Regions from separate parts of the Clostridium perfringens genome, predicted to be linked through region 2. Evidence: predicted binding sites of a transcription regulator. Region 2 holds the regulator's gene; the other holds the start of a gene.

Region 1 (17,109 bases), 500 kb from region 2:
GATGTATTAATTATAAATAAAAAATCCTATTCCACTTCTTCTCCTAAAAGGTATGATATAGTAAATATTTATGCCCCTTGTAAATATGATAATTTTCTAGTTAAAAGAATCATAGGTCTTCCTGGTGATACAATTGAAATAAATAATTCTGAAGTATATGTAAATGGTGATAAAATTTATGAATCATATATAAAAGAAGAAATGAATCTTCCTTATTATTTAAAATTAAAAATACCTAAAGATAAATTCTTTGTTATGGGTGATAATAGGAATATAAGTTTAGATTCTAGATATTTTGGACTAGTAAAAAGTACTGATATTCAAGGTAAGGCAATATTTAAATATTGCTATAAGAATCATAAATTTAAACTCTTTTAATTTAAATTAAACAAACTAGAGAGAATAAAATATCACTCTAGTTTGTCATAAATTTTTAATTTAATTCTTTTTTAATTCCCTCTTTAACCTCTTTAACTTTCCATGATTCTTTATCTACTAAATACTGACATATAAATGCAGGCTCTGGCTTTCCTTCTGGATAATAGTATTTATTTACTATAAAACCGTAACTTCCATCACCTAAATCATATACTTCATCAGATTTTAACTCCAAATATTGATCTTTTTTTACTACACCAAGATTTTTTACAGTTTCTAAAGCTTTATTTGCTAATTCTTTATTATTTTTTTCAGAGAAATCAGTTTTTTCTTCTTTATTATTATCTTCTTTAACTATTTCCTTTTTATCAAGCTTTTCATCTAAATTCTTTAATTTAGAATTTCCACTTGCAATTAGTTCCTTAACATTTTCTCCTAAATAAGAAATATTTTTAAGAGATTTATTTAACAAATCCCTTGCTTCTGATATCTTACCTTCACTCTCTAAATCATTAACCTTTTCCATACTTGAGTAAAAGTCATCTAGTACACTCTTATCTTTACTTATTTCTTCTTTTAAACTAGTAATATCTTCTTTCATTAATTCTTTATTTTTATTTTCTTCTACTTTCTTTAAACTATCTAAAGCCACATCTAACTTAAACTCATTATATGCTTTATTAGATATTACATAATTATATGTTAAATCATATAAGCTTTCAGCTTCTTCTTTATCCTTTGAATCCTCTTCACTGGCCGCTTTAAAAATTGCTGTAGCTTCTTCATAATTTCCTTGTTTTATGGCAGCTTTACCTTGTTCTACTAAACTTTTATTTCCACACCCAACCAAAAAACTTAAACTAAATGCTAAACCTACAGCTACAACTATTTTTTTTATCATATTTTCACTTCTCTCCCCTATTTACCATTAATAAAATATACTCTTTACAAATAAAGGGCATGTATCAAAATAAGTTTTATTTGTTATATTTGATACAGCCCCTTTTAATTATTTTCTATATTTTACATATGCTCTTAAAACATCACTAAACTTCTCATTTTTTAATGTATCAATTACAACCCCAATAACTTCATAACTTGAAGTTTTTCCATTATCTTTTCTTATTGATTTTAGTGTTTCCTCAACATCTTTTGCAATTATATTTATATCTGATTTATTAAGTGTAAAATTTAAATCACTTGCTGCATTAGATAAGCTTGTTGATAATTTTTCAATTTTAAATTCTTCAATTCTTCCATCTTTTTTTATTATGTTCATAAATATCCTCCTGTTAAATTAGTATAATTTAGTAATTCTTAAATTAAGTATAACATTTACATTTTATTCTTAAAAGATAAATTTATGCTAAGAGCTAATAAATAAAAGGCTATTCTTAAAATTTTAAAATTATATGTTATGAATTTAATTAAAATCATATAATTTTTGAATAGCCTTTTATGTAAACTAAACTACTATTTTATTTCTAATGAATTGCTACTACTTAGTATTTTATCATACTTTCCTATTTGACCAACTGAAATATTTTTAATATTTGAAGGAATTTCAGTAGTTGTTAATGTATTTTCATCTATAAAATTAGTTTCTTTAATCTTTCCATTTATAATAATTTTGCTCTTATAATTAAAATTATCACCAGTTACAGTTAATATATCATCTTTTATATCATAATTATTTAGAGTTATTTCCTTTAATCCCATCTTCATATTGGTTTTTTCATATTTATTTTTATTTTCATTTAGGATATATTTATTTCCAAATAGCATGTCATATTGAAGAAGTTCAAAATCTTCTTTGTAATTCTCATCATCCTTACATGCATTATGGAAAGTAGGCATAACTCCTGCCACCATATTAAGCTTTTCTAATATATATGTTGTAAACTCCTCTGCTTCCATATTTACATTTTCCTTTGGTAAGCCAATATTATCCCATATAAAGAAATCAGCTAAATATTTATTTCCATCTTTTAATACACTCTCATCATCATTTATTATCTTTAATGAAGGTAGATGATCTCCAAACATAGCGATTACTGTAGGCTCTCCTGAAGATTCTACATAATCTAAAAGTTCTTTTATGTATTCATCAACCCCTCTTAATTTATCTATGTAACATTGAAGTTCATTTTTTTCTTCTTGATCTAAATCTCCATCCACTGTATAATTTTCAAAATCTGAAGAAGAATATCCTCCATGACTTTCTACAGTTACATTATAAATAAACTGAGGCTTTTCATTATTAGATATTATATCTTCTATAGGTTCTATGTTTAAAACATCCTCTGGATATTGCCAATCAGCATTAGTAGGTTTGTCCATATACTCCATAGATATATATTTATCAAATCCTAAGTTAGGATACACTGTGTCTCTATTATAAAAATTTCCTTCGTAATTATGTATAACATTTGTTCCATACCCATAATCATGTAATATATAAGCTAAACTTTCAACTGGCTGTTTTTTAAGTATATTATTATTAGGTATTTCACCTACTGGTAAGTAATCAGTACTTAATCCAGTTAGCACTTCAAATTCACTTCTAACAGTTCCCCCTCCATAAGTAGGTACCTTTAAAAAGCCATTTGTTGATTCACTAGCTATTTTTCTAAAGGTTGGTATAGGGTCCTCTGTAAAAGTTAATCCATTTATTCTATCTAAATCCATAAATGATTCTAATTGAACAATTATTATATTAGGAAATTCTGATGGCATAGCAGATGCCATTTTAGTATCATTACTAGCTAGTTGTGCTTCTTCAATTATATCATTCTTTATTTTCTCAATAGATGCCTTATTGTAATCACTTGGCTCTTTAACCTTAAATCCTGCTGCAGTATCTAAAAATGAGTACATAAACCCATTTCTCTCATAGGAAACTGGCAAATCCCATCTATATACTTCTATACTCCCTTTTGCATTTCCATAAAAAGCTCCTACAGCCAAAATAGATAATGGTAAAATTATAAAGCCATATGGATTAATCACTTTATTTCTACTTTTATATCTTTCACTAAACCATAACAATACTAATATTGCAATTATAATTACTAAGGCTATAACAGCATATTTTAAAATATTTAAGTTTAAATAATTTCCTGCTATAGCTAATCCTTCTTTAAAAGAAAACATATCTGCCCATATAAGTGGTGTTCCTCTAAAGCCTAGTATTACTCCACTTGCCATATAAAAGCCCATAAGAATAGTGCTTATTATTCCATAAACCATTCTAGTCTTCTTAAAGAAAAAAGCTATTGAAGTAATCATCAAAAATATTAGATAGTTTAATAGAAATACTGTTGTTTGATTATCTAAAAAATCCTTTCCATTTTCAATAGATCCTCTATGAAATGACTCCCCTAAAAATACTAATAGAAAAGATAGAGTAATCCAAATAAATACGTTAATCCCCAAATTCTTCAAAGTTTTTTTATTTCCTAAAACCTCTTTAAAGTACTTTTTGTTCATTTTATGCCTCCCTTAGAACGAATGTAACAAAACAAGACTTAATTAAGAATTAAATTTATAAATCTATATTGATTATTCTAACTTATTTAAGAATTTTATGCTATTTTAATTTTGTTAATAATCGTTAAATGAATATTAATCATATTTACTAATATAATATAATTTTATTTATTGTATTTTATTTCATCATAATTATAGCCAAACTTTATATTTTTAACCTTATTAATAGTAAAACATGTAAGTTTATCTAAATATTTTTATCTTAATATTTATATTTAAATTATAATTTTTTATTTTATATAACATTGATTTTTTGTTTTTATAAAGATTTCTAAATCATTAATAAATTGAAATAACATAGCTCTATTTTCAAATTCTTCTCTGGTTACTGGAAGTTCTTGTTCACTTAACTCTTTTTTTAATCTATTTAATCTATTAATAAGAATATTTACATTAACTTCTTTACCTATTACAGAGGCTACCTCTTCTGTAAAATTAGCAACTAGTTCAGTCTGTTTTACAGTAATAGATATTCTTGAAAAGTGTTCTCTCATGTACTTTAACATTTGAAATTGAACTTCTCTCATATCTATGTAATGCACATAGTACTTAACATCTGAAAACAAATAGTTATTAAAATTATCATTGGCTCTTTTTTTAGCTAACTCTATTCTATTTTCAAGTTCATCAAAAAGTCTTTGTTCCTTTATTGAAACACTATGTGTTCTTAAAGAATATGCCATATCCATAAATATCTCTTTTATTTTTTCAGATATATAATCTATATCTTCTTTTATCTTTTCCTCATTCTTAGGCATATAACTATTTAATATTAATGCAACTAAAACCCCAACTAGCATAAGACCTAGTTCATTTATTATCCAATATGAATTCACCTGTTTCTCAACTAATAAATGAGTTACTAAAACAGAACTTACAACAATTCCATCTGTCACTTTTAGTTTTACTGTTAAAGGTATAAAAACTAAAAGATATAATCCAAAAACAACTGAGTTAAACCCTAATGCTAAGAATAAAACTGAAGACACTATTAAGGCTATAATAACAGATTCTATTCTCTTTATAGCTATCTTTAATGATTCTCTTTTTGTACTCTGTATGCTAAGTATGGTTATAATTCCTGCTGAAACCCAGTAACTTAGCCCTAATTCTTTTGCTATTATCATAGCTATTACAGCGCCTATTCCTGTTTTCCAAGTTCTAACACCTATAAATCTCATTTTTTCAACTCCGTATAATTAACATTAAATTTTTCCATAGAATAATAATATAATTAAAATTTAAAATAATCAAATTTATGCATTTTATTTATTAAAATGGGAATACTTTCATTTGAAGCTATTTTTAAGAAAGGGTTGAGACATATTATGAGAATTCCAAAACATATAGGGGTTATCCCAGATGGCAATAGACGTTGGGCTGTAGAAAATGGACTTGAAAAAGATCAAGGATATTTACATGGAATTGAACCTGGACTTGAACTTTTTAAACTTTGTCAAAAACTAGATATTAAAGAAATAACTTATTATGGTTTTACTACAGACAATACGAAAAGACCATCATATCAAAAAAAGGCATTCATAGATGCCTGCATAAAATCAGTAGAATTAATTGCAAATGAAGATTGTGAATTGCTTGTTATAGGGAATGCTGATTCTCCAGTTTTTCCTGAAGAGTTAAAAAAATATACTAAAAGGACTAAAATGGGTAAAGGTGGCATACGCGTTAACTTCCTTGTTAACTATGGTTGGGAATGGGATTTAAACCTTCTAAAAGCCTGTGACATTAAGAGTAAAAATATCTATGATAATATTCAATCAAAGGATATTTCAAGAATAGATTTATTAATAAGATGGGGCGGTAGACGTAGATTAAGCGGATTTTTGCCAGTTCAATCAGTTTATTCTGATATATACATAATTGATGATTTATGGCCTAATTTTAATAAAGATCATTTCTTTAATGCTCTTGAATGGTACAACGATCAAGATATTACCCTAGGCGGTTAATTAAATGAGTCCAAATAAAAAAGCTATAATAGTTGGAGCTGGAATAGGTGGATTAGCTACTGCTGTTCGCCTTCTTGTTAATAATTTTGAAGTAGATATTTTTGAAAAAAACTCTAAGATAGGTGGAAAAGTAAATTTAATTGAATACAAAGATTTTAAGATAGATTCTTCTGCTTCAATATTTATGCTCCCTAAGCCCTATTTAGAAGTATTTAAATATGCAAAAAAAGACCCTAAAGACTATATAGAACTTGTAGAATTAAATACTTTATATAAAGTGTTTAATGATGAAGGGGATAGTTTTAATATTTATTCAGACTTTCTAAAAACTACAGAGTCCTTAGAAAAGGTATTTAATGATGAAAGTTCAAATTATTATAAATATATATCTGACTCATATAGAAGATATCTTTTAGTAGAAAAATACTTTTTAAACAGGAGTTTTTTCACCTTAAATTATTGGAGATATTTTAAATCTTTACCTGAACTAATTAAAATACATCCTTTTAAAAATTGTTATAAAACCATTGAAGAATATATAAGTAATGAATATTTAAAAACCTTATTAGCTTTTCAATGCATGTATATTGGGGAGTCTCCCCTTAAAAGTTCTAATGTTTTTAATTTAATTCCATCAACCACTCAAATATATGGATTATATTATATTAAAGGTGGAATGTACTCTTATGTGAAGGCTTTAGAAAAATTAATCCTAGAACTTGGCGGTAAAATACATCTTAACTCAAATGTAACTAATATACTTATGGAAAAGAATGTAGCAATTGGAGCAAAAATAAACCATGAAAATATATTTTCTGATTTAATTGTTTGTAATTCAGATTTTACTTATACCATACAAAATTTACTTCCTAGAAGTACATTTAAAAATAAAATTTCTAAGCGAAAACAAAATAATTTATCCTTTTCTTGCTCTACATTTATACTACATTTATTTCTTAAGAAAAAATATAAAAATTTACATGTACATAATATAGTACTTAATTTAAATAAGAAAGAAGTTTTATTAGCTCCCTTTATAGATGGGCCCTTACCAAAGGAATATATATATTATATCTATTGCCCAAGCTCAATAGATACTTCATTAACTCCTCGGGATTGTGAATGCATTAATATAACAGTACGTGTTCCAAACTTAAAAAAATATAAATCAAAATGGAATGAATCTACAATTGTTTCTTTGAGAAACAAAATCTTATATGACCTAAGTAAAATTAAAGGTTTAGAAGATATAAAAGAAAATATAATTTACGAAAGCTATACAACACCTCTGACCTTAAAAAATGATTTTAATTGCTTTTTTGGTGCAGCTTTTGGTCTTAATCATAATTTATTACAAACAACTATTTTTAGACCTCAGGCAAAAATAAAAAAACTAAAGAATATATATTTTGTAGGTGATTCAGTACATCCTGGCTCTGGAATATCAATGTCTTTAATCTCAGCTAAGCTATGCTGTGAAAAAATAATATCAGATTTTAGCTAAAATAAAAAGAGGTGTATTATGATACATCTCTTTAAAAATCTTGTATTTCATTTATATTTTCCTTAACCACTTCACTAAAAATACCAACTATTTCTGGATCAAATTGAGTTCCACTACATCTTTCTAGTTCTATTAATCCTTCATCATAAGTTTTTCTTTTATTATAAGGCCTACTTGAAGTCATAGCATCAAAACTATCTATTACAGTTAAGACCCTTGCTAAGTATGGTATTTCTTTCTCCTTTAATCCTACTGGATATCCAAAGCCATCATATCTCTCATGATGATATAAAATAAGAGGCACAACATTCTTTAAGGAATTTACTGATTTTATTATTTCTACTCCATCTTTAGGATGTTGCTTTAAGATCTCCCATTCCTCTTTAGTAAGTCTCATCTTTTTAGTTAATATTTCATTTGGTATATTTATTTTACCTATATCATGCATATAAGCCCCATATATTAGCTGCTTTTTCTCATCTTCTGAAAGTCCTAATTTTTTAGCCATAAGTCTACTATAAATAACTACTCTTTCTACATGGCTATATGTATATTTATCCTTTGCATTTATAATACTTATTAAAGTTTTTATAGATGCTACAAGAGCATTTTCCTCTTCATTTAAATCTCGTTTTAATTCATCTAAAACAGATACATAAGTTTCAACTCTATTTTTATGGAAAAATTTAGCTCTATATAATGCATCATCAGCACATTTAACTAATTCTAGCTCACTTTTAGCTTTATCTGGGAATACAGCTATACCAACAGATACTGTAAAATTAGCATTAGGTTGATTTTCTTGTCCTTCAAAATATGTTTTTTCTACTTTATTTCTAATTCTTTCTGCAATTTTAGTAGCTTCCTCTTCTGAAGTATTAGGTAAAATTATTGCAAACTCTTCTCCTCCATATCTAGCTACTAAATCATTTTCTCTAGCTATATTTTTTAGAAGTTTTCCTATTTTTTTTAATGCTTCATCGCCTTTTTGATGTCCATACAAATCGTTATAATGCTTAAAATAATCTATATCCATAAATATTAATGACAGTTTCTCATTTTCAACCTCACTAATATGCATTTTCTCTCTTAATTTATCATAAAAATATCTATGATTATAAACCCCTGTTAATCCATCTTCGTTAACCAAGGTTTGTAATTCCTTTATGTGATCATTTTCAGTTTTTACATAAAAACCTAATGTCCAAGCTGTTAAAACAAATACTCCTGCTAATATTAAATCATTTTGAAAATAAATATTTACATCAGCATTCCCTGAATAAATCAAATCTATAACTAAAATAATAGCTGATGACACTACAGAAACCACACATCCTCTATGCATGCCTCCCTGTATTGTAGATGTTATTATAATAAATAAAAATAAAAATTTATTATTACTAGAATTCCCTCCTGAAACTAATATAGCCATTATAAATATAATCATAAATAAAATTATTTCTATTAATTGTATCTTATTTATATGATCTTTATATTTGTTTAAACTAGCTAAACTCCAAAGTATGTAAATCGTTGATAATAAGAATATACTTATTAAAATTGATAATATACTGTAATACGCTAAAAATTTATTGTTATACTTTGTAAGATTAAAGGTGTATTGTAAAAAAGCCATAGCTGAAAATAATAATGATGATACTTTTACTATTGATAATATTTCATCAACTTTTTTCTTTTTATTATCATTTACATCCCTAATCATATTCTCCCTCTCTAATCTAGTATAAAATAAGGCCGGTTTAAAACCGACCTTTAGGTAAATTATTCATCTCTTAAAGATTTTGGTTCCTCTGGTTGGTGTGTAAACCAAAGACATGCTGAAGTAGCAACTGTTGTTGCAACTACTGTTGTTAATGCAGCAAATAATGTTAATAAGTTTTTGTTTAATTTTTTCATTTAACTCATCCCCTCAAGATTTATAATAATTTATTTGTAAAAGAATCTATAGTTTTTAACAATATATTTCCTATGTAGGTTAGAGTCATACATTGCCATGCTACTCCAAAGATTATACTTAACATAACAGGCTTAGCTAAACTCCATCCTGAATTATAATATAAAATTATACTTAATACTTCAATAAATAAATATATAGTTAAAATCTTTAAAGATCCTTTTTTCATGCGTTTTTTCTTCTTTTCGGTTTTTATTGGTTTATTTTTAGTATCTACTGGAGCAAATTTAAAAACTATAAAATATCCAAAAACAAAAATAACTATTCCAATAAACACTACAAGCTCAAAGTTCATTTTTGCAAAAAAACTACTTTTTATTAAAAAACCAATACATATTGAAATTATTATGCCTAATAAAGTACATACATTAGAGGATTCTGAATGTGCTCCTCCAGAATATTTTCTAAGTATGCTTGCTGTAAATAAAAATATCAAAGCTTCTAAAGCTATATTAAACACTAATCCCAGTATAAGTACTGAAATTATTGATATTAATGTTTGTATTAGAGCATAAGTTCCATACTGAATAATTTCTTTTCTTTCATTATCATAATTTAATTCACTAGAAACTTTTTCAGCTATTAACTTCGATATATTCTCAATCATTTTATCTCAACTTTCCTTTTTTTGATGCTATTAAATAATAATAAGTAACAATAACCATAAACATTATAGTAGATGGAATACCTAATATTGTTTTTGTAAATACATTTTCAAATAAATAATCAATATTTTCATTGAAAAATTTCTCTATAAATAATAAGTTTAAACCTTCACATAAAAATAAAATCATTAATATTAATATTGATGCTTTTATACTTACTATTAAATCTATTTTATTAACATTGAATGCTAAAAATATTAAAACAAATATGTTCAATATTGTATGAATACCATAATTTATAGGTAATAATCTAATTAAATAAACTACTAATACCAATATCAAACTTGAAATTAAATATTCCTTCTTTTCTAACTTTTTATTAGCGAAAGCATACATGGCTAACATCATCGTAAGAGCTTCTGGTATTCCCCTTACTAAAGTTTCAAATAAAGTTACTTTTAACATTCTTCCTCCGCTGTCACTAAGCAAATATATTCCTTTGCTTATATTCATTTTTCTCATTAGTTTTTTTAACTGTAACATATATTATTATGACTACAAAAACTCTTATAAGTATATCACCAATACTTAAAACACTATATCCTACATCTATTATGTCACTTAAATACTTATATTTTACTGTACTTGTTCCTATCATATGTATATCATTTACCTTTGAAATAGTGTTAGGCTTAAGATATCCTGTTAAATATGATAAACTTGGGAAAACAGGCATTTCCCCACCGTTAGCAGCCATTACAATATGATTTAAAAAAGTTCCTGCTAAAATAAATAACGATCCAATTAAAGCACTTACATACTCTTTATACCAAAATATAGGTATTAAAAACAAGTACATATATATACTTTTAAACCAAGGTGCCCATTTTACAACATCATAGTTACCCATAAATATACTTATCTGAAAGACTATATAAATAGCTTCAAAAATCAAAATAGGATAGATTGTCCAACTTTTAAAGAAAGGCTTTAAACTATATCCTTTTATTTTTGAAATTATTAATGCTATAATCACTGCTTCGATCATTATTTTACTCCTTTAACTAATTGTAAAGCTTTAACAAATTATTAAAACTTTATCCATTTAAATTAAATCATATAATTCATATTAAATCAATAATAAACACCCATTTTTTACAAAAAAAATTGAGCTTTTTTTGTTTTTAATGATAAATTTCTCATTTTTTGCTTGTTTTATCTTTTAATTTTTTTAATGTTAATAAAAATAAAATTAAACTTAAAACTCCAATAACAAGTTTTAAATTTTTTTGAGAAGCCATTATCACCCCATAACTTGCTAAAACTTCTAATAAAATAGACGGTATTTTCCCTAAGAACGTAGATATTATAAATGTAAGACTATTAACCCTGCTCATAGCAGCAGCTAAGGTTACTAAACCTGATGGAATAAAAGGTATTAATCTTCCTTCAAAAATTAAAATCCCAACATTTCTCCCTTCACTCTTTACAATTTTATCTATTAATTCGTATTTCCCTTCAATATTTCCTGCAAATTTATTTATACCTTTTCTATATACTTTAAAACTTATCCATCCCCCTATAACTTCACCTAATAAAGAAATTAAAAATCCATTTATAGGACCAAAGAATACTATATTAGCTCCTGTAACAAATACAGAGGGAACTATCCCAAGTAATGCTATAATTACACTTATAAACAAACTTATAAATATAGCTAACTCACTATATTGATTAAAAATATTTATTAAACTATTTATATTTTTCTCCTCCTCTACTTACATATTAAGGCTATTAATTCTCATTTTAAGTATATCCTCCAAACTGCCAAAGTTTCAACATATTTTACCTAATAGTAATATTATTTATTTCTATCTAGCACAATCTTATATACAATTTCCTATTTAATTAATAAAACTTTTTTTAATTTTTAGCTATAATATTTGAAATAAAAGTCTACACTATATACTAAATTTCACATAAAAAATAACTGTCTTAATTTAAGACAGTTACAAAAGATTAATTTCTCATTATTATATATACTGTATATCCAATATAAAGAGCTAAAAGAAATACCCCTTCATATTTAGTAAGTACTTTTTCTTTTTTCTTATTTAAGAAAATTAAAGCACCTATTATTAAAGTGACAATTATAAGGAATATTAAATCTATTGATAAACTTTTAGCTATTGTTATAGGGCTTATTACGGATGATAAACCTAATATTAATAATATGTTAAAGGTATTAGATCCTAATATATTTCCAAGAGCTATGTCATTTTCACCCTTTTTAGCTGCCACTAAAGAAGTAACAAGTTCTGGAAGAGAAGTACCTATTGCCACAATTGTAAGACCAACTAATTTTTCACTCAGTCCTAATCCTAAGGCAATTGCAGAAGCTGAATCAACAACTATTTTTCCACCTAATATTATTCCTATAACTCCAACTATTGATAAAATTATATTTTTAACTGTGCTATTAGGTGACTTTATGTTTTGCTCCTCAAAATCTTCAAATTCTGCAGTTAACGCTACTTCATCTTCTTTTTTATTGCTTCTCTTAACTGTATATATTAAATATATTATATATGTTATGCACATTAAGACTAATACTGCTCCATCTATTCTAGATAAAGAATTTTTACTTCCTATTAGTCCAGTAAAAGTAAAAACATATAAAATAAAAGTTGCAATTAAATTTACTATAAAATCATTTTTTATTATGTGCTTCTTTATGACTAAAGGAGCCACAATGGCTGTACATCCTAAAGCTGCTAAAAGATTAAATAAATTTGATCCTAAAACATTTCCCATGGTAATATCATTGCTACCTTTTAGTGAAGCTGATATACTTACTGCAAGCTCTGGGGCACTAGTTCCTAAGGATACAATAGTAAGTCCAATTATAACAGCTGGAACTCCTAGCTTTTTAGCTATTCCTGAAGCCCCATCAACAAAAAGATCTGCTCCTTTAATAAGTAAAAGGAACCCTATTATTAGAAATATGTAGTTCATTAATTCCTCTCCATTTCAAGTAACTTTATTAAATATAGATATTTTTTTATAAATTATAAGTATTATTATACTATTTATTTAAATAATTTCTATATTATCGAAATTTGTTTTCATCTAGTTAATAATTTGTCTAAACATCAAAGCTTAACTGCTCTCTTTCTTCTGTTATTATATTTTCTTCTAAAGATGATATTGTTATTCCTAATAATCTTACCTTTTTATTTTTAAAATCAACTATGCTTATAAGATCTTTTACACATTCCATTATTTCCTTCTTTTCTTTTAAAAAGTGTTCTAAAGTAATACTTCTTGTTATATGTTTAAAATCGTTAAACTTCACCTTTAAGGTTACAGTCTTTCCTTTTTTATTTAATAAACATAAACTCTCACTAACTCTTTCTGCTATTCTCTCTAAAATCTCTATCATTTCATCTATATCTTCTATGTCTTCTCTTAAGGTAATTTCTTTACCTATAGACTTTCTAATCCTGTATGGATTTACTGGTCTATTATCTATACCCCTAGCAAATTCATATAATATCTTGCCCCTGTCACTAAAAATATCTATAAGTTCTTCTTCAGAAAATTTAAGTAAATCCTCCCCCTTAAATACCCCTATATTATTTAGCTTATTTTTAGTTACTCTTCCAACGCCAAAAAATTTTCCTATAGGTATATTTCTTATAAAATCCTTTGAATTCTCCTCTGTTATTACTGTTATACCATCTGGTTTTCTAAAATCTGATGCCATCTTTGCTAAAAATTTATTAAAAGAAACTCCTGCTGAAGCAGTAAGACCTACTTCTTTAAATATTCTTTCCTTTATTTCAAGGGCCATTAAGGTTGCAGAACCTTTGCACCTTTTGCTTTTACTTACATCAACAAAAGCCTCATCTAAGGACAAGGGTTCTACAAGATTAGAGTATTCATTTAATATATTCATAACCTGCCTAGAAACTTTTTTATAAACCTCCATCCTAGGTCTTATAAAAATAGCTTTAGGGCATAATTTATATGCAGTTAAAGAGGGCATAGCTGAATGTATTCCGTATTTCCTTGCTTCATAAGAGCAAGTTGCAACTACTCCTCTTCTATTTGGGTCTCCACCAACAATCAACGGCTTTCCTTTATACTTAGGATTATCTCTCTGTTCAATGGATGCATAAAAAGCGTCCATATCTATATGAATTATCTTTCTATTCTCTTTCATAAAGCCTCCATGCAAACATATGTTCATTTTTAATTTTACACTAAGACTTTTTAAATTCCAATATTATAAAAGATAAGTTTTAAACAATAAATCTATTTAAAACTTATCTTAAAATACAGGTAATTAATAAATTAAAATTCCTTTATTTAACCTTTTCAGGCTCCTTATACTCTATTCCCTTTGTATCCACCTTAATTGATTCTATAACAACATCCTCAACTGGTTTATCATTTGCTCCTACTGAAACCTTTTCTATTTCATGAACCACATCTAATCCCTTAGTAACTTTTCCAAAGGCTGCATATTGACCATCTAAATGTGGTGCTTCTTTTGTAACAATAAAGAATTGACTTCCTGCACTATCAGGATTTTGAGATCTTGCCATTGATAATATTCCCTCTTCATGCTTAATATCATTTTCTACTCCATTAGAAGAAAATTCACCCTTTATCATATATCCTGGTCCACCTGTACCTGTTCCCTTTGGATCTCCACCCTGAAGCACAAATCCCTTAACTATTCTATGGATAGTTAAGCCATCATAAAATCCACTATTAGCTAGGCTTATAAAGTTATCAACGGTATTTGGAGCTTTGTTTGGATATAACTCTGCTTCTATAGTTCCAAAATTCTTAACTTCAATAGTAGCTACAGGTAATTTATCCTCTGGTATATTTTCCTTTGCCTTTTTACCTGTCCCTCCACATCCTATTAAAAGTAAAGATGCCATTGTAACTCCTACTACTATTTTGCTAACTTTCTTTAATAAACTCATTTTTATTCCCCTTTCTTAGAATTTATTACTAATATGTTTTAAATTATATCATCTAAACCATTTAAATTTATGTCATATAAGCTATTAATTTGTTTCTATATAATTAAATTTTCCTAAAACAAAAAAAGGTATGTATTCTTTTTTGTATTATAAGAATACATACCCAAAACTTTTTTATTATACTTCAAGTTCCTCAACTTCAACAGCGAAGTTCCCACAATTTTTACAAACATTTATATTAACTAAATAGCTCTTGTCTACTTTTTTATCTCTTAATAATTTATTATAAGTAAGACCTTCATAAGCTTTTTCTATATTGCTTATTACAAACTTTCCATTCTTAGCATAAATAAACATATTAAACTCTAAAAATGGGAAGCTCTTCTTTTTTTCCTCTAATCCAAATTTACATTCTTCACAAGGGCCATCATAATAGGCTTTTCCAAAGCTAACTCCCTCACTACTATTTAATATTTCAAAAAGCTTATCTATATCAAAACCTTCAACATCTTCATTAAAGAAATAAAGCAATTTATCCTCTGATAAAGTATATTCTTTTTCATCAAAAGTGAAACTAAACATTTAATCATTCCTTTCTATGAACAATTCACATTTTATTATTATCTCTAAACATATTTAATAACTTTAAAGACAATATGTCAAACTAAATTTCTTTTTTATTAAACCCTTTATTTCTATTATTCCAATATAAACTTCTCTATAGCCTTAGCAACACCATCATTTTCATTTGTATCTGTTATATAATCCCCATATTCCTTAATAAAGTCTGGTGCATTTCCCATTACTACAGATAATCCTGCCTCTTCTAGCATAGATACATCATTTCCACTATCACCAATGCATATTACTTCTTCTAAGCTTATTCCTAATTTATCTGCAAGGGCTTTAACTGCACTTCCCTTTGAAGTTCCTTTTTTCATGATCTCTATACATCCACCCCAAGAAGCATAAACTAAATCTACTCCTTCTAAAGCTTCAAATTCCTCCTTAGCTTCTTCTATATTAGGTCCGCCTTCTTGTTTTATTATTATAAACTTTAATATATCTTCTCCATGTTCATCATAAGCATCTCTTAAATCATCATATTTATAGAATTTTATTTTTTCTTCTTCATCTACCCAGCTATTCATAAGCCTATGACTATCATCCTCTGGAATATCAGTATCTGCTATTAGTCCATCTGTAGAATCTACATAAGCTAAAAACTTATATTTGTTTATAATATCACATATTTTAAAGTAAGTTTCTCTGTCTAGTGTAGATTTAAATATTACCTCATCAGTATTTTTATCCTTTATATATGAACCATTTGAACAGATTAATGGTGCATTTACTCCTATTATATTCCCATATATCCTAGCTGAGGGAAAAACCCTTCCTGTTGATATGGCAATATGTACTCCTTTTTCAATGGCTTTCTTTAAAGCCTCTTTATTTCTTTCACTAACTTTGTGATGAGAATCTAAAAGCGTACCATCCATATCTATACAAACTAATTTATAATTCATTTAATTCTCCCCTTTCTAAATTAAATTTTATATAGACTTTCTTTTTTAATCAAGATTTAATATTTTAATATACAGCCCTTAAATAAAAGTAGCTATGTTGTAACTTAAAATTCTATTTGTTATAAATTCTATATAATATTTTTCTAAAGACTTATAAAGTTATCTTCTAAAATAAAAAACTTATAAATATCTTCTGAGAACCTCTGAATTCCACTAAAAATTTAAGTTCATTCAAATATTCTCTTCCTAATATTTATAAGTTTTATTTATGAGCTATTTTAGTATAACCCTTTAAAATTCATATTATTTATTTTTATATTTCTCTAATTCTAAATCTACCTCTGAATCTGAAGTTTTATCTTCTTGTGTGTTTTGTGTTCTATACTTATTTAATTCATCGTCTAAACTTAGTTCTTCTAATTTAGCAAATTCATCATCTAAGCTTTCACCTTTTAATTCTTCTAATCCAGCAGCATAACTCTCTTTTCTTGAAATACTTCTTTCTATATCATCAATATTAATTGAATTACTCTTACTTTGAACATTTGCAATAACTTCATTTATTTGTTTTGAAGCTTCAGCATTATTAAGTCTAGCTA
Region 2 (17,109 bases):
ATTCCTATTCCTAATAAAAATGCAAAAACTAAAGCTGACATAACACCAAACATTGGAGGAATATCAATTGTAAAATAAGGATCAACATTTACTGATCCAGTGCTTAGAGAAGCACTTACTATAAATTTAGGAAGTACTGCGCGTCCTATAAAGAAAGTAAGTATTCCTATTAAAAATGTTGAAGCATATGAAATTAAAGTAGTTATGAAAAGTCCCTTTCCTGATTTATTTCCTAAGGATGCTATACCAGGAACTATAAACCCAACTATTATAAGTGGGATTAAGAAACTTAGTAAATTCCCAAATATGCTATTAAAGGTCATTAATATTCTAATAGGTATATCTAAATTAATATAGGAACATCCTAGCCCAATAAGTATTCCTAAAATAATTGCAACAAATATTCTTTTTATTAAGGATAAATTTTTCATAATAGCCCCCTTTTGTATTCTTATTGAATACACATGTTTTTTGTATGAGTACATATTACTATAGTTAGGATTTAAAGTCAACAATAAAATCTAAATTATTTTATAAATTGTTCAATAATTTTTGTTTATAATTTTTATTTATCAATAAAAAAATATTGACATTTTGCAAATTTAATCTCATAATTGTTAATATAAAGTGAATAACTGAGATAGAGGCGCGATGATTAATAGTATCTTTGCAGAGGTAAGCACGTTGAAGCAAAGTGAAAGGATGAATCGCCGAAACCATTAGAAGAGGCTTTAATTCTATTAGGTTGGGGTTACATATAATATATGTAACACTGTCACAAATTATTTTGTGGTGTGCTATCATGAAAGAAGAGTATTGTATATAACTTTACGAACCCTTAAGCATGAAACACGCTTAAGGGTTTCTTTTGTTAGCGAAAACTTAGTTATCACTTATGGCTTAATTATTAAAACCATAAGGAGGACTAAAAAAATGAGTCAAGAACAAAATACTAATCTAAAAAGAGGCTTGAAATCAAGACATCTTAGTATGATTGCCATGGGTGGTGCCATAGGAACTGGTATTTTCTTAGCCATGGGAGATACACTTCATCAAGCCGGTGTAGGAGGAGCTTTTGTAGCTTACGGAATTATAGGAGTAATGGTATATTTCTTGTGTACAAGCTTAGGGGAGATGGCAACATATATGCCAGAAACAGGTTCCTTTGGAGCTTATGCAACAAAATTTGTTGATCCTGCTTTAGGATTTGCTTTAGGATGGAATTACTGGTATAACTGGGCTATAACAATAGCAGCAGAAATGGTTGCAGGTTCTTTATTAATGAAGTTTTGGTTTCCTAATGTTCCAGCAATAGTTTGGAGCGCATTATTCTTAGTAATTATATTAACTCTTAATTTATTATCTGCCAAAGCTTATGGAGAATCAGAGTTTTGGTTTGCAGCTGTAAAAGTTGCTACTGTTATAATATTCTTAATCGTAGGAGTTCTTATGATTTTTGGAATATTAGGTGGAGATAATGTAGGATTCAAAAACTTCTATGAAAATGGAGGCCCGTTTATTGGAGGAGCAAAATCAATTTTCATGATTTTCTTAATAGCTGGTTTCTCATTCCAAGGAACTGAATTAGTAGGGGTTGCCGCTGGAGAAAGTGAAGATCCTGAAAAAAATGTACCTAAGGCTGTTAATACAATATTTTGGAGAATCTTATTATTTTATTTAGGAACAATTTTAGTAATTGGTGCTTTAGTACCAAATGCTCAAGCTGGAGTAGAAACAAGTGCCTTTACAATTTTCATGATTTTCTTAATAGCTGGTTTCTCATTCCAAGGAACTGAATTAGTAGGGGTTGCCGCTGGAGAAAGTGAAGATCCTGAAAAAAATGTACCTAAGGCTGTTAATACAATATTTTGGAGAATCTTATTATTTTATTTAGGAACAATTTTAGTAATTGGTGCTTTAGTACCAAATGCTCAAGCTGGAGTAGAAACAAGTGCCTTTACAATAGTATTTGAAAAATTAGGATTAGCTGGAGCAGCTTCAATTATGAATGCCATAATACTAACATCTGTCTTATCAGCTGGTAACTCAGGTATGTATGCATCAAGTAGAATGCTTTATGCTATGGCTAAAAGTGGAATGGCACCTAAGATTTTTGAAAAAACTAATTCTAGAGGAGTACCAGTTAATGCTATTATAATAACAACAATAATTGCAAGTTTATGTTTCTTAACAGGTATTTATGCTGAAAATACAGTTTATGTATGGCTTGTAGCAGCATCAGGATTATCAGGATTTATAGCTTGGCTTGGAATCGCAATATGTCATTATAGATTCAGAAAAGCTTATGTAGCTCAAGGTAAAGATATGAATAGATTAGTTTATAAAGCTAAATTATTCCCATTAGGACCTATAATAGCTTTAATATTATGTGGAATAATAGTTTTAGGTCAAGGATATGCATACTTAGATGTTAGAAATGGAGTAGACTGGGGTGGATTAATTTCATCTTATATTGGATTACCTCTATTCTTTGGATTATTTGCATATTATAAAATTAAATATAAAACTAAAATAATAGACTTAAAAGATGTTGACTTAAGTGTAGAGCATATAGATACTGATGAGAGTATAGAAGATGAAGTATTTTCTTACTAAAAAAAGAGGTGATTTTTTCACCTCTTTTTTTATTTTAAAATTAGTAAATTTGTTTTATTACATAGTTTTGATCTGTTAAAGCTTTTTTAATTTCATCTATATGAGAGTGGCCATTGGTCTCTAAGGTTACTTCTATAACCATGTTCTTAAGAGCATCTGTTGCTTTAAAATGATCATGTTCAAGTTTTACTATATTAGCATTAGTATCAGCAAGAACTTTAGCAATTTTTAATATTTGGCCTGGTTTATGAGGAACTTCTAGACTAAAACCAAAAAGTCTTCCCTTAGCTACTAATGCACTATTTATTAATGCGGTTATAGTAACCATATCTATATTACCACCACTTATTATTGATACTACATTTTTACCTTTAAAATTTAATTTAGAAGAGGCTGCTAATGATACAGCTCCTGAAGCTTCTGCTAGAAGTTTATGTTTTTCACTTAAAGTAAAGAATGCTTCAACAATTTCATGGTCTGATACAGTTATTATATCGTCAACATATTCTTTTATAAATTTAAATGTTAAATCCCCAGGTCTTTTTACTGCAATTCCGTCAGCAATGGTATCAACAGAGTCTAAAGCAATTATTTCTCCTGCCTTAAAACTTTTAACCATTGCATTTGCCCCTTCTGCTTGTACTCCAATTACTTTAACATTAGGGTTTAAGGCCTTAGCAGCTAAGGTAACTCCACTTATTAAGCCACCGCCACCTATAGGGCAGAGAATAACATCTACATCCTTTAAATCTTCAAATATTTCTAAGGCTACTGTGCCTTGTCCACAAATTACATCAATATCATTAAATGGGTGTATAAATAAGGCTCCTTGTTCCTGTTCAATTCTTTTAGCCTCATTAAAAGCATCATCATAAACATAACCTGATAAAACAACATTTCCTCCTAAATCCTTTGTTGATTGGATTTTTAGTAGAGGAGTAGTCTTTGGCATTACTATAGTTGATTTAACATTAGCTTGTGATGCTGCAAAAGCTACGCCTTGAGCATGATTTCCAGCAGAAGAGCAAACAACCCCTTTTACTTTGTCTTCATCTGATAAGGATCTTATTTTATTTAAGGCACCTCTTATTTTGTAAGCACCTGTTAATTGTAAATTTTCACATTTCATATACACTTGGTTTCCAGATTTCCTTGAAAAAACCTCGCTGTATATTAAAGGTGTTTTTATAACTACATCTTCTATATTTTTTTTTGCTTTAATAATTTTTTCTAAATACAAAATAATCACCCCTCATTTCTCATTATGTAAACCTTTTATAATTTAATTATAACAAATAAAAATGGTTTTTTACAGGGAATATTTTTTAAAAAAGTATGCAAAATAATAGTAAAGGAAGGTGATAATCATGTCAGATTCTATAGTTAAAGTAAAAAAGAATAGTAATGGAGAAATTACAGATTACGTTTTAAGTAGTGGAAAGACTGTTTCTAAAGCTGAAGGTGTAAAGCTTGCAGAAGAGGGAATGATTGATGGAGTAATAATTTCTCATTCAAAGAAAGGGGAAGCTTATTTAAGAAGTATTCCTGATGGAAAAGAAAGTAACAACTTAGACGAATTATCATAATTAAAAAATTGCGATATGCTTATATTATAAGGAAACACAATAAAATGAAGATAGCTAAATTTAAGTTATCTTCATTATTTTTGCGTTCTAATATCTAAATACGATATTAGAATAGAGTCTTTAATTTATATAGGTAATTAAATTAGCAAATATACTATATTATTTTATTTATAATGTATATTTACTATGGTTTTGGTTATATTTAAGATATATTGATATTTATTATTCTGTATAAAACGTATTACTTTTATATGTAATACTAATTGTATTACAGTTAGTTAGAATAAATACTTTATAATTTTTCATCAAAAGATATTTTTAATAAAATAAGATGTTTCAAGGTTAAACAAAGTTAAAAAACAATCTTAAATCAGATTGTTTGAAATACACATATGAATTTCTAAAATACCCCCAATTTATAACTTCGCTAAATATACATTTAGCGAAGTTGTTGTGTTTTTTGATAAAATATGCTACAATATAGTCATATCAAGGTTTTGAAAGGATTTTAGACTATGAATAATGAAGGAAATCAATTCGAAAATTTTAAATACTCACAAGAAATCAAAGAATTACTGAATATAAATTTAAGTAATGATGACTTAAACAATCTTGATCACATATATAACTATTACGATTCTCAAAACATCCAGCGTGACTATGAAGATTTAATTGAAGATATTTATATTTTTATTTTCAAGAGAAATCTAAGTATTACACAACTGGCAGAGATCTATAAAGTTAATCAAAGAATAATTAAACGATGGTTAAAAGAACTTGGAATGGACAAGCTTTTGGAAGTAGAAAAAGGTGGCGATTCTGTTGAAAAATCAAATTTTAAAAACAGCAAACAAGATGAATTACTCAAAAAGAATAAATTAAAATTTGATTTTTTAGAGAAATCGAAGCATCCAAAAAGAGTTATTGAATTCTTAAACTACTTAGAAAATGTAAAAGGAAAATCCCTAAACACTATAAAAGGATATTCAGTTGATTTAGGATTATTTTTTAAATTTTTGAAAGTTTATAAAGGTCTAGAAAATAATATTGAATTAGAAAAAATTGAAGAAGTTGAAATTTCTGATTTAGGTGATAATTTCATAAAGGATATAACCTTATCTGATATCTATGCCTTTCTAGCATTTTTAGAAAAAGTTAGAAACAATAGTGCTTATGCCAGAGCTAGAAAAGTTGCTACTTTAAAATCTTTCTTTAAGTTTTTAAATTCTAAAATAAAACTAATAGATGAAAATCCTACAGTAGAATTAGAATCTCCAAAGATAAATAAAAGACACCCAGTTTATTTAACATTAGATCAAAGTATAACTGTTTTAAACTCTATGGATAAAGGAAATAAAAATTATTATAGAGATTATTGCATATTAACTTTATTTTTAAACTGCGGAATGAGATTATCTGAACTTTGTAATATTGAAATAGAAAAAATCAAAGGAGATACCTTAACTATTATAGGTAAAGGAAATAAAGAAAGAACTGTTTATTTAAATGAAGCTTCAATTGCAGCTATAGAAAACTATTTGAAAAATAGAAATGATTCAAAAGCTACTGAAGAAGCTAAAAAATACTTATTTTTATCAAGTAAATATAGACCTATAAATAAAAGAAGTGTTGAAATTTTAGCGAAAAAACATATAGAAAATGCAGGGTTTAAAGATCAAAAATATACACCACATAAACTTAGACACACAGCCGCCACCCTTATGTATAAGTATGGTAATGTAGATATAAGAAGCTTGCAAAATATATTAGGTCACGAAAATATTTCAACAACTCAAATATATACCCATGTAGATGATGAAACTTTAAGAGAAGCAGTTAAAACTAATCCTTTAGCAAATATAAAATAGCATCACTTCTTGATTTTATGAAGAAAATACGAGGATAGAACATATGTTCTATCCTCGTATTTTTAGCACTTTTATATAAGAAACACTCTTCTACTTTTCTTTTATTTTAAGTTTTCTAACCCCTGGAAATACTTCTTCTGTCATTTCTTCCATAGTTAAATCATCATTTAAATCTATATCTTCAAGATATTCAATATGATCAAAAGCATCCTCATATTCATCTTGCTTAGCTAAATACTCTTCCCAAGTTTCTGTTGTAAGCTCTTCTTCTAAATCATCTTCCATTTCTTCTTGTTCTTCTTCAGCAAGTTTTTTAAGAGTTTCTTCTATTTTCTTGTTTTCTTCAACTTCTTTTGCTATGTCAGCTATTCTTATGGCTTTTGTATCTATCCCTTGCATCTCTAGACAATCACCGCAATTATCGCAAATCTTTCCATTATATACATCACAATAATCATCATTGTTAAATACTTTTTTATCCATAAAGTCACCTCTTACTTAAAAATCATCTTTTCATTATAACAAATATACTCTTTTTTATCAAATAAAAATTATTTTCCCATAAAAAATAATACAAAAATCAACTTATTTTAAGTGTTTTTATGAAAGTTACGGTATGAGAACATAAGTTTGCTATACTCTCCTTACTGTGGTATAATATTACCAAAGAATCGTGAGGTGCAATTACTATGATTATTAAGGAAAATTCAGATAAACAAACTCAAATATATAACTTTTTAATTGAATTTACAAAATCAAAGGGGTATCCACCTTCAGTTAGAGAGATATGTCAAGCAGTTAGCTTGAAATCAACCTCAACTGTTCATGGACATTTAAAGAGATTAGAGAAAAAAGGATTAATATATAGAGATCCAACTAAGCCAAGAGCTTTAGAAATAGTAGAATTATCTAATGAAGAAAAGGAATTAATAGATATTCCTATAGTAGGTAAAGTCACTGCTGGTATGCCTATTTTAGCTACAGAGAACATAGAAGATATGTTTCAAATACCTATAAACTACGTTAAGCACAATAATGATTTATTTATTTTAAAAGTTACTGGAGACAGTATGATAGAAGCTGGAATCTTAGATGGAGATTTAGCAATAATAGAACAGAAAAATGTAGCAACAAATGGTGATATTGTAGTAGCTCTAATAGAAAATGAAGCTACAATAAAAAGATTTTTTAAGGAAAATGGATTCATAAGACTACAACCAGAAAACAAAAACTATGAACCTATAATAGTTGAAGATTGCTCTATTTTAGGTAAATTAGTAGGAATTTATAGAGCTTATTAAGAAAAAATGCTAGGGAATTTTATGCATTACAAATTTCCTAGTATTTTTTCTTATTTTAAAATTTTACTAAATATTCAACTATATAATCTATACAGAATATTAAATTACACAAATTATCTGACGCCAATTAATAACTCAATTTACAAATCAACATATATTATGAATTTAACTTACTTTCTAAAACTTCTTTTTCATATTTTAAAGTTTTTATATCTAATTCTAAGGTTCTTTTCTCTAATTCTAACCTACTTTCAAAATCCTTTCTAAGCTTCTCAGACTCTTTTTCTGCCATTTTAGAGTATTTAGTCTCTAATAACTCTAACTCCTTCTTATGATCCTTTCTCATAGCTTCTACAAGCTTTTTATATGATTCTACCTCTTCCTTATAAGACTTCTCTTTTTCTTCATAGAAATTTAGCTTTTCTTTAAGAGCTTCTTTTTCTAATGCTAGAGATTTTATATGAGATTCTCTTTCTTTTAAAGAAGCTCTATCCTCTTCTCCCTTATTTCGTAACTCTTCATTTTCCTCCTTTAAAGATTCTAAAGATTTTAAAGAGGCTATTTCTTCTTTATTTTTTTCTATTAAATCATAGTTTCTAGATACTAATTGAGATAATGTGCTTTTATCTTTTTCTAAAGTTTTTATATTTTCTTTAAGCTCTTCTATCTCCTTTATTTTAGCTTTATTATCCTCTTTTAAAGCCTTATCTCTTTCTATAAGTTCTTCTTCTCTTCTTTGCAGCCTCTCTATGGTCACATCCTTTATAGAAAGCTTCTTAACAAATTCCTCTTCTGCTCTTTTTCCTGCATCCTCACTCATTTGAAGAGAAGTTAAGAAAAGTTGGTTTATCTTGTTTAAATAATCCTGAAAAGACTCTATTTCTAACTTTCTTTCTATCAATGTTGATTTAGAATTCTCTAATTCATACAGTGATATTAATGCATCTAAACATTGTCCTTGATTTCCAAACTCATCAGATGCTATTTTCTTAAATTTATCGAAAGTTTCTTCAGTTACCCTAAAGCTTTTTACTTTTAATTCTTTGTTTCTGCTCTCTTCCAAAATATCCTTCCACCTTTCTTTGTAATACAATATGTAATATATAAAATGTAATACGTAATATTAAATTAATTAACTATTTTAATTATATCTTATAAAAAAGATTTATTCCATAAAAAGAATATAAAAAATAGGCCTTTATCAAAATAAATTTCAATAAGATTTAAAGTAAATAATTTTGAAGAAATATCTTTGTAAATCTTATTATTTTTTGATAAAAGCCTATGTTAATTTTTGTATTTACTAATTTAAATTAGCATATTATTTAAAAATGTTATTTAAAGCTATTAATACACCTATTTTAGCATGGTCAAAAGTTAATCCACCTTGTAAATAAGCTATATATGGCTCTCTTATAGGTGCATCTGCTGAAAGTTCTATAGAAGAACCTTGAATGAAGGCACCAGCTGCCATAATAACCTCATCTGAATACCCTGGCATAGCCCATGGTTCACATTCAACGAAAGAATCTATTGGCGAAGCATATTGAACACCCTTACAGAATTTTATAAGTTTTTCTTTATCATTGAATTTTATAGCCTGAATTATGTCACTTCTCTTGTCATTATATTTAGGAAGAACTTCAAATCCAGCAAGTTCCATTATTCTAGCACAGAATATTGCTCCTTTTAATGCTTCTATAGCAACATGAGGAGCTAAGAATAATCCTTGGTAGAAATCTTTCATCACTCCAAATGTACATCCACACTCAGCTCCTATACCAGGTACAGTAAGTCTATAAGATGCTTGCTCTACATATTTTTCTTTTCCTACTATGTATCCACCAGTTGGAGCTATTCCTCCACCTATGTTTTTAATTAATGATCCTGCTATTAAATCAGCACCAACATCTGTAGGTTCTATTATGTCTATAAACTCTCCATAACAATTATCAACAAATACTATTAAGTCTTCTCTTAATTCTTTTATAGCTTTTATTGCTTCTCCTAATTCTTTAACTTGGAAGGCATTTCTAAAGCCGTATCCAGTTGATCTTTGCATATGTATTAACTTTATTGATTCATCATCTTTAATCATTTCTAAAGCTTTTTTTATGTTAATCTTTCCATCTACAAGATCTACTTGCTTATAATTAACACCGTACTCTTTTAAAGAGCCTATATTTTCTTCTCCGCTTATACCAATTACACTGTGTAAAGTATCATAAGGGCTACCAGTAACAGCTAATATAGTATCTCCAGGTCTTAAGTTTCCAAATAAAGCTGTTCCTAAAGCATGAGTTCCATTAACAAAATGTGGTCTAACTAAAGCTTTTTCAGCATTAAAGATTCTAGCATAAACTAAATCTAAAGTGTCTCTTCCAATATCACCATAACCATATCCTGTTGAATTAGTAAAATGATTATCTGAAATTCTTTCCTCTTGGAAAGCCTTAAGAACTTTTAATTGATTATATTCTCTTATTTCATCATATATTTTAAATTCATTTTCTACATCAATTATAGCTTGATTATAAAGCTTTATAGTTTCATCTGTGAAACCATATTGTTTTTTTAGTAATTCTATAGTTGCATTAAGCATTATTATACCCCCGCATTATTAAAATATCGTACATTTATAAATCTTATCATATAGAAAAAAAATAGGCAAACCATCTAGGGTTTACCTATTTTTCTTTTCTATATTTAATTATCAAAAACTTGCGCGTTATTAAATAAAATAGGTTTAGCTGGTGATACTGTGCTTATAGCATGTTTATAAACTAATTGTTGCTTTCCATCACTATCTAAAACTACTGTAAAGCTATCGAACCCTTTAACGATACCCTTTAATTGAACCCCATTTACTAAAAATATTGTTACAGGAATTCTTTCCTTTCTTGCATTGTTTAAGAATATATCTTGTAGGTTATTGATTGACTTATTCATTCTATTGCCCTCCATAAATTTTTAATATAATTTAATTATAAACCTAAGAATTTATTATGTCATTAATAATTTTGGAAGAAATATCTTCTTCAGAGGCGAAAGTATCTTTATCTATAAATATAGCTCTAGGATCCTTTCTAAACCAAGTAAGCTGACGTTTAGCATAGTTTCTGCTACCTTGCTTAATCATCTCTATGCATTGTTCTAAAGAGATTTTACCATCAAGATAATATAAAACTTCTTTGTATCCTATACCTTTCATAGACTGCATATCATCAGTTAATCCCATGGCTTTAAGATTCTTAACCTCTTCTAAAAGACCTTTTTCAAACATTATATCAACTCTTTTGTTTATTCTGTCATAAAGCTTTGCTCTATCCATATTAAGTACATAATAATATATATTATATGGAGTTTCATAAATACTATTCTTAGCTTTAAAAGATGAAAATGGTTTTCCAGTTAACTTATAAGTTTCTAATGCCCTAATTACTCTTTTTCTATTATTAAAATGTATTGAATTATAGCTTTCTAAATCAATATCTTTTAGCATCTCATGTAAATATTCATTTCCATGCTCATTAGCTATTTTTTCAAGCTCTTCTCTATACTCTTCATCCTTATCACTTTCTGCAAAATTCATATTGCATATGATTGAATTTATATATAGTCCAGTTCCTCCTACTAATATAGGAAGTTTTCCTCTACTTTGTATATCTTTAATTTTTTCTGTAGCTAAGTCTTTAAATTCAGCTACACTAAACTCCTTACTAGGATCAACAAAATCTATTAAATAGTGAGGGACGCCTCCCATTTCTTCCTTAGAAATTTTAGCTGAACCTATATCCATGTATTTATATATTTGCATAGAGTCAACAGATATTATTTCACCATTTAGCTTCTTTGCTAGATCTACTGAAAGGTCACTTTTCCCTACGGCTGTTGGCCCAGCAATAATAAGTAAATTATTATTCATTTAAACTGTCTCTCTCCTTAAGTTATTCTTTTAAACTTCTTATCTAATTCATAACTGGTAAATTTAATTATAGTTGGACGTCCATGTGGACAGTGGAAAGGATCATTTATGTATCTTAAATCCTCTATTAAGTTTTCCATTTCTAATATGCTTAAAACATCATTAGCCTTAACTGCCGCCCTACAGGACATAGATGCTATTTTATTATATTTAACCTCTACAGTTTCTCCAGTACCCATTTTCTTCAAGTTATTTATCATAGATGTTATTAGCTCTGTTGGATTTAATTTATCTAAAAAGTATGGTACCTCTTCAATTCTTATAGAATTATCACCAAAATCGCTTATTTTAAATCCTGCCTTTTCAAAAATCTCTTTATTTTCATCATAATAAAGATAATCCTCTGTAGGTAAGGTTACTACTAGTGGAATCATTAGAGGCTGAATTTCAACCCTCTTTTTAGCTATATCTGAAGAATACTTCTCAAATAAAATCTTCTCATGAGCTGCATGTTGGTCTATTAAATATAAAGTAGAATCATACTCAGCTAATATATAGGTTTTATTAAATTGACCAATAACTCTTAGCTTAGGGAATTTTGCTTCTCTATAAATTATTTCCTCTATGGAATTTCCATATTCATTCTTATTACATTTATAGTCACTTCTTTCAAGTGATTCAGAAGTACTTTCACTTACTTTATCTTTAAGTTCATTTTTTATAAGTATAGGATCATATGAAATCTCTCTTTTAGCTGAACCTTCTTTAAAATTATTATTTTCTAAAGAGTTATTAATACTAAAAGATTCCTCCTGATTTTCTTTTGATAAGAAATCTACTGGAATATTAACCTCTGTTTTAGCTTCATAATCCTTAGAGGGATTATAAGAATAAATCTCTTCCTTCTTTCTATCCTCACTTACCTTATAATTTATATTTTCTTTTAACTTTTCTAAGGTACTTATTTCCTCATCTAAGCTTTCCTGAATAACTTCTTCTTTTAAAGCTTCAAATTTTTTCTCCTCTTCTTCTGGAAGAGTAAAGGTATCTTTTACATATTCCCTCATAGCTGAATGAACAGCATCAAAGACTACCTTGAATATAAAACGTTCATCTTTAAATTTAATTTCAGATTTTGTTGGATGTATGTTAACATCTATAAGCTCTGGATAAGTATCTATAAATAATACGAAGAATGGAAACTTACCTGTAACATTAAAGGATCTAAAGGCATTTTCCACAGCTACAGTTAAGCTTCTATTTTTTACATATCTCTTATTTACAAAAAGACTTTGATTATTTCTAGAGGCTCTTGCTAAGGTATCATTTCCTATAAATCCATAAACAGAAGCTGTGTCCTTATGCTCTTCAAAATATATTAAATTTTCAGCAGTGGACTTACCATAAATAGTTCTTATAACATCTATTAATTTTCCATTGCCATAAGTATTTAAAATCTTTTTATTGTTATTAAATAATTTAAATGATACATCTGGGTTAGCTAGTGAAATTCTGTTTACTAAGTCATTTATTAAGGCACTTTCTCTAGCCGTTGTCTTTAAAAACTTCTTTCTAGCAGGTACATTAAAGAATAAATCCCTAACTTCTATTTGAGTTCCTCTATTCATAGAACAATCCGTTAAAGATTCTTTTTCTCCCCCGCTAATTACTAATTCCTTACCCATGTCAAAGTCTGATACTTTACTCTTAAAATCAACCCTTGCTATAGAAGCTATACTAGGCAAAGCTTCTCCTCTAAATCCAAGGGTATTTATACTAAAAATATCATAAGTATCTTTTATTTTACTTGTAGCATGAGGATTAAAAGCTTTTTCAACATCCTCTGGATGAACCCCTGAGCCATCATCTATTATTTTTATAAGAGATTCTCCACCATTTTGAATCTCTATAGTTATATTTTTAGCCCCTGCATCTAATGAATTTTCTACAAGTTCTTTAACCACAGAAGAGGGTCTTTCAACAACCTCTCCTGCTGCTATTTTATTTGCTGTATCTGCATTTAAAATATTTATTCTATTCAAAATTTATAACAGCTCCTTCCCATAAGCTAAATTAAATTTTTAGCTTCTTTAACTAGAGCATATAATCTATTCATAGCCTCCATAGGATTTAAAGATAAAATATCAACTTCTGAAAGTTCTTTTATCAAATTATCTTTTCCTATGGCAGAAAAATCTAATTGTATTTGATCATCTTCTTTTTTATGTGTTTTAGCCTCTGAAGCTTTTGAAATAACTTCTTCTTTAATTTCAATTTTATCCTCTTCTACTAGGGTTTCTTTAACTTCATAAGAGGTTGTAATAGAGGCTTCTTCTATGTCTTCTTTTGAAGCATTTACTTCTTTAAGAGCTAAATCTAAGTTATCCTTTGAAGATTCCATTTCAAGAGTTTCTAAGATTTCCTTAGCTCTATTTATTACCTCATCTGGAATACCAGCAAGTTTAGCAACCTCAATACCATAAGATTGATCTGCTCCACCTTCTATTATTTTTCTTAAGAAGATAATATTGTTATCAACTTCCTTCACAGCTACTGAATAATTTCTAACTCCGTGAATTTCTCCTTCTAATTTAGTTAACTCATGATAATGAGTAGCAAAAAGAGTTTTACATCTTAAATTTTTATTTTTACATATATACTCTATAACAGACCAAGCTATACTTAATCCATCATATGTACTCGTTCCTCTTCCAACTTCATCTAAAAGAACCAAGCTATTTTCTGTAGCATTTTTTAAAATGTTAGAAACTTCCCACATTTCAACCATAAATGTACTTTTACCACCTGCTAAATCATCAGAAGCTCCTATTCTAGTAAAGATTTTATCTACTACACTTATATTAGCCTTACTAGCTGGCACAAAGGAACCTATTTGACACATTAAAGTAATAATAGCTACCTGTCTCATATATGTTGATTTACCAGCCATATTAGGCCCTGTTATTATAAGAAGTTGATTATCATCTTTATTTATAATAGTGTCATTAGGAATAAACTCTCCCTTAGGAATTACCTTTTCAACAACAGGGTGTCTTCCATTTTCTATTTTAGTTTCCCCATCTTCATTAATTTCAGGTTTTATAAAATCATTTTCTAAAGCTACAAAGGCTAAATTGCTTATACAATCTAACTCAGCAATTATCTTAGCAGTAGTTTTTAGTCTATCTATATGATTTTCAACTTCATTTCTTATATCTAGGAAAATATCATATTCTAAAGAGCAAAGTTTTTCACTAGCTCCTAAAAGTTTTTCTTCTATTTCCTTAAGTTCTGGAGTAATAAATCTCTCTGCATTAGCTAAAGTTTGCTTTCTTATATATCTTCCTTCAGGAATAGAACTATAATTAGCCTTAGATATTTCTATATAATAACCAAAGACCTTATTAAATCCTACCTTTAAAGATTTTATGCCAGTAAACTCTCTTTCTCTATTTTCTAAGCTAGATATCCAATCCTTACCGTTAGTCTTAGCAAGTCTTAATTCATCTATTTCACCATTAAATCCATCTTTTATTAAATCACCATCTTTTAATGTTAGGGATGGATCTTCTTTTATAGATTTTTCTAAAAGATCATAAATATCTCTTAAGTCATCTAAATTATGGTGATAATTCTTTAGAAGACTTGAAGTGCAATTTTCTATAATTCCTTTTACATTAGGAATTTTACCTATAGATGTTTTTAATGCTATTAAATCCTTAGCATTAGCATTTTTATTTGAAATTTTCCCTAATATTCTCTCTATATCATAAATATCATGTAAAGCTTCCTTAAGAGAGTCATTTAAAGAAAGATCATTAAATAATTCTTCTACAGCATTTAATCTTAAAGTTATCTTTTCCTTATTAACAAGAGGTTCTTCAATCCATCTTCTAAGCATTCTACTTCCCATAGAAGTTTCTGTCTTATCTAATACCCAAAGAAGAGAACCCTTCTTACTTTTTTCTCTTAGATTCTCTGTAAGCTCTAAATTTCTTCTAGAACTTAAATCTATAGTCATAAAGTCAACCAAACTATATACTTCTATATCATTTATATTGGTTAAGCTTATTTTTTGAGTGTCTAGTATGTATTTAACTAAAGCATTACTTGATTTCTTAACCATTAAACTTAGAGAGTTTGATTTTTCTCCAAATTGATTATTTAATACTTCCTCAAAGTTTTCCTCAAAATATTCTATAGGCTTTCTACTTATTAAAGCTGGAGTAGTTAATGTTATATCTTTTATAAGCTCTTGATCTAAAGAATCTAAAAGTATTATTTCTTTAGGATTAAACTTAGATATTTCATCTAAAATAACTCCCTTTTCTAATTCTCCCTCTGTAGCTAAGAAATCTCCAGTAGAAATATCTGTTATAGCTAGTGAACATCTATTTCTCTCTAAGTCTGCATAAATAGTCATTATATAATTATTTTTTGTTTCCTCAACAAAAGAAGAATCTGTATATGTTCCAGGAGTTATAACCTTTATAACATCTCTTTTAACAATTCCTTTAGCAAATTTAGGATCTTCAACTTGTTCACAAATAGCAACCTTATACCCCTTAGCTACTAATCTTCCTATATATGAATTAGATGCATGAAACGGAATTCCACACATAGGTGCTCTTTTTTCTAAGCCACAATCTCTTCCAGTAAGAACTAATTCTAATTCCCTTGCAGCTGTTTCTGCATCCTCAAAGAACATCTCATAGAAGTCTCCAAGTCTAAAAAATAGAATACAATCCTTATAATTTTCCTTTATCTCAAAATATTGCCTCATCATCGGAGTCAGCTTCATTTTAGTACCTCCATCATTTCTATATGCTAAAACCTTATAACATTTTCTAAAATATCATAATCAATAACTATTATAACTTTTAAATATAAATTCTTTTTATTTAATTACTAAAGCCTAAAAACTTTTCTTTAAAAAGTTAATAAAATATACTTTGATTTTTTTAAAATGTTAATTATGTCATACTAATTATTCTAACATATTTTTTATGTAAGAAAAAACTAAAGCCTAAAATTAGACTTTAGTTTTTATCTAAATAATTATATTAATTAAATATTTCTTTTTCAAGTTCTTTTAACCACTTTTTATCTAAAGGTGGAACTCCCTCTAATCTATATGGAATATTAAGCCCTTCATATTTATTTACACCTAAAACATGATAAGGTAAAAGTTCAACCTTTTCTATATTATTAAGACCATCTACAAAATTCTTAATTCTCATTAAATCTTCTTTATTATCTGTATATCCAGGAACTACAACATGTCTTATCCACATTTTTTTATTCATGGACTGAGCTACCTTTAGAAACTCTAAGGATTTATCTATTGGAACTCTTACTAAATTTTTATATTTTTCAGGATCAGTTTCCTTTACATCAAATAATATAAGGTCAACATATTCAAGAATTTCTTCGTAATTTCCTAATCCCACACCTGCAGTATCTAATGTGGTATGTATTCCTTCCTTCTTACATAATTTTAAACATTCTAATAAAAATTCTGGTTGAAGAAGAGGCTCTCCACCTGAGAAAGTAACACCACCACCTGATGCATTAAAATATGTTTTAAATCTTTTTATCTTATTTACAAGCTCCTCTGGAGTATATTCAGTCCCCTTATCTTTACACCAAGTATCTGGATTATGACAAAAAGCACATCTTATTCCACAGCCTTGCATAAAAACTACAAATCTTATACCAGGTCCATCTACTAAGCCCATAGTTTCTAATGAATGAATTCTTCCTTTAACCATAATGCTGTCCCTCCTTACGGTAAACATTTCAAAAAAGAGTGT

What was found. Region 2 encodes LexA, which represses DNA repair genes until DNA is damaged. Its sites were predicted from a motif close to CNAACANNTGTTNG; they were not measured.
Region 1: dinB (DNA polymerase IV) is a predicted target of LexA. The motif match lies at 14,219-14,232, and genes of this name have one in related genera.

Annotation. Positions count from the first base shown of each region.
Region 1 is NZ_CP065681.1:1,527,846-1,544,954, reverse strand. It holds gene lepB (signal peptidase I) at 1-378, shown strand, start outside; gene I6G60_RS07585 (outer membrane protein assembly factor BamD) at 434-1,279, opposite strand; gene I6G60_RS07580 (ATP cone domain-containing protein) at 1,388-1,657, opposite strand; gene I6G60_RS07575 (LTA synthase family protein) at 1,852-3,867, opposite strand; gene I6G60_RS07570 (aromatic acid exporter family protein) at 4,158-5,108, opposite strand; gene I6G60_RS07565 (undecaprenyl diphosphate synthase family protein) at 5,256-5,897, shown strand; gene I6G60_RS07560 (phytoene desaturase family protein) at 5,902-7,401, shown strand; gene I6G60_RS07555 (bifunctional diguanylate cyclase/phosphohydrolase) at 7,433-9,124, opposite strand; gene I6G60_RS07550 (cyclic lactone autoinducer peptide) at 9,184-9,318, opposite strand; gene I6G60_RS07545 (accessory gene regulator B family protein) at 9,339-9,983, opposite strand; gene I6G60_RS07540 (hypothetical protein) at 9,985-10,446, opposite strand; gene I6G60_RS07535 (DUF5317 domain-containing protein) at 10,463-11,029, opposite strand; gene I6G60_RS07530 (TVP38/TMEM64 family protein) at 11,181-11,684, opposite strand; gene I6G60_RS07525 (calcium/sodium antiporter) at 12,001-12,996, opposite strand; gene dinB (DNA polymerase IV) at 13,127-14,206, opposite strand; gene I6G60_RS07515 (peptidylprolyl isomerase) at 14,349-14,981, opposite strand; gene I6G60_RS07510 (DUF3785 domain-containing protein) at 15,159-15,563, opposite strand; gene I6G60_RS07505 (Cof-type HAD-IIB family hydrolase) at 15,680-16,510, opposite strand; gene I6G60_RS07500 (PspA/IM30 family protein) at 16,814-17,109, opposite strand, start outside.
Region 2 is NZ_CP065681.1:2,025,483-2,042,591, forward strand. It holds gene I6G60_RS09610 (dicarboxylate/amino acid:cation symporter) at 1-431, opposite strand, end outside; lysine riboswitch at 634-808, shown strand; gene I6G60_RS09615 (amino acid permease) at 934-2,616, shown strand; gene ilvA (threonine ammonia-lyase) at 2,657-3,856, opposite strand; gene I6G60_RS09625 (DUF3892 domain-containing protein) at 3,984-4,202, shown strand; gene I6G60_RS09630 (tyrosine recombinase XerC) at 5,126-6,070, shown strand; gene I6G60_RS09635 (hypothetical protein) at 6,161-6,553, opposite strand; gene lexA (transcriptional repressor LexA) at 6,760-7,371, shown strand; gene I6G60_RS09645 (coiled-coil domain-containing protein) at 7,529-8,434, opposite strand; gene I6G60_RS09650 (methionine gamma-lyase family protein) at 8,693-9,973, opposite strand; gene hfq (RNA chaperone Hfq) at 10,078-10,320, opposite strand; gene miaA (tRNA (adenosine(37)-N6)-dimethylallyltransferase MiaA) at 10,364-11,296, opposite strand; gene mutL (DNA mismatch repair endonuclease MutL) at 11,314-13,338, opposite strand; gene mutS (DNA mismatch repair protein MutS) at 13,365-16,097, opposite strand; gene pflA (pyruvate formate-lyase-activating protein) at 16,360-17,067, opposite strand.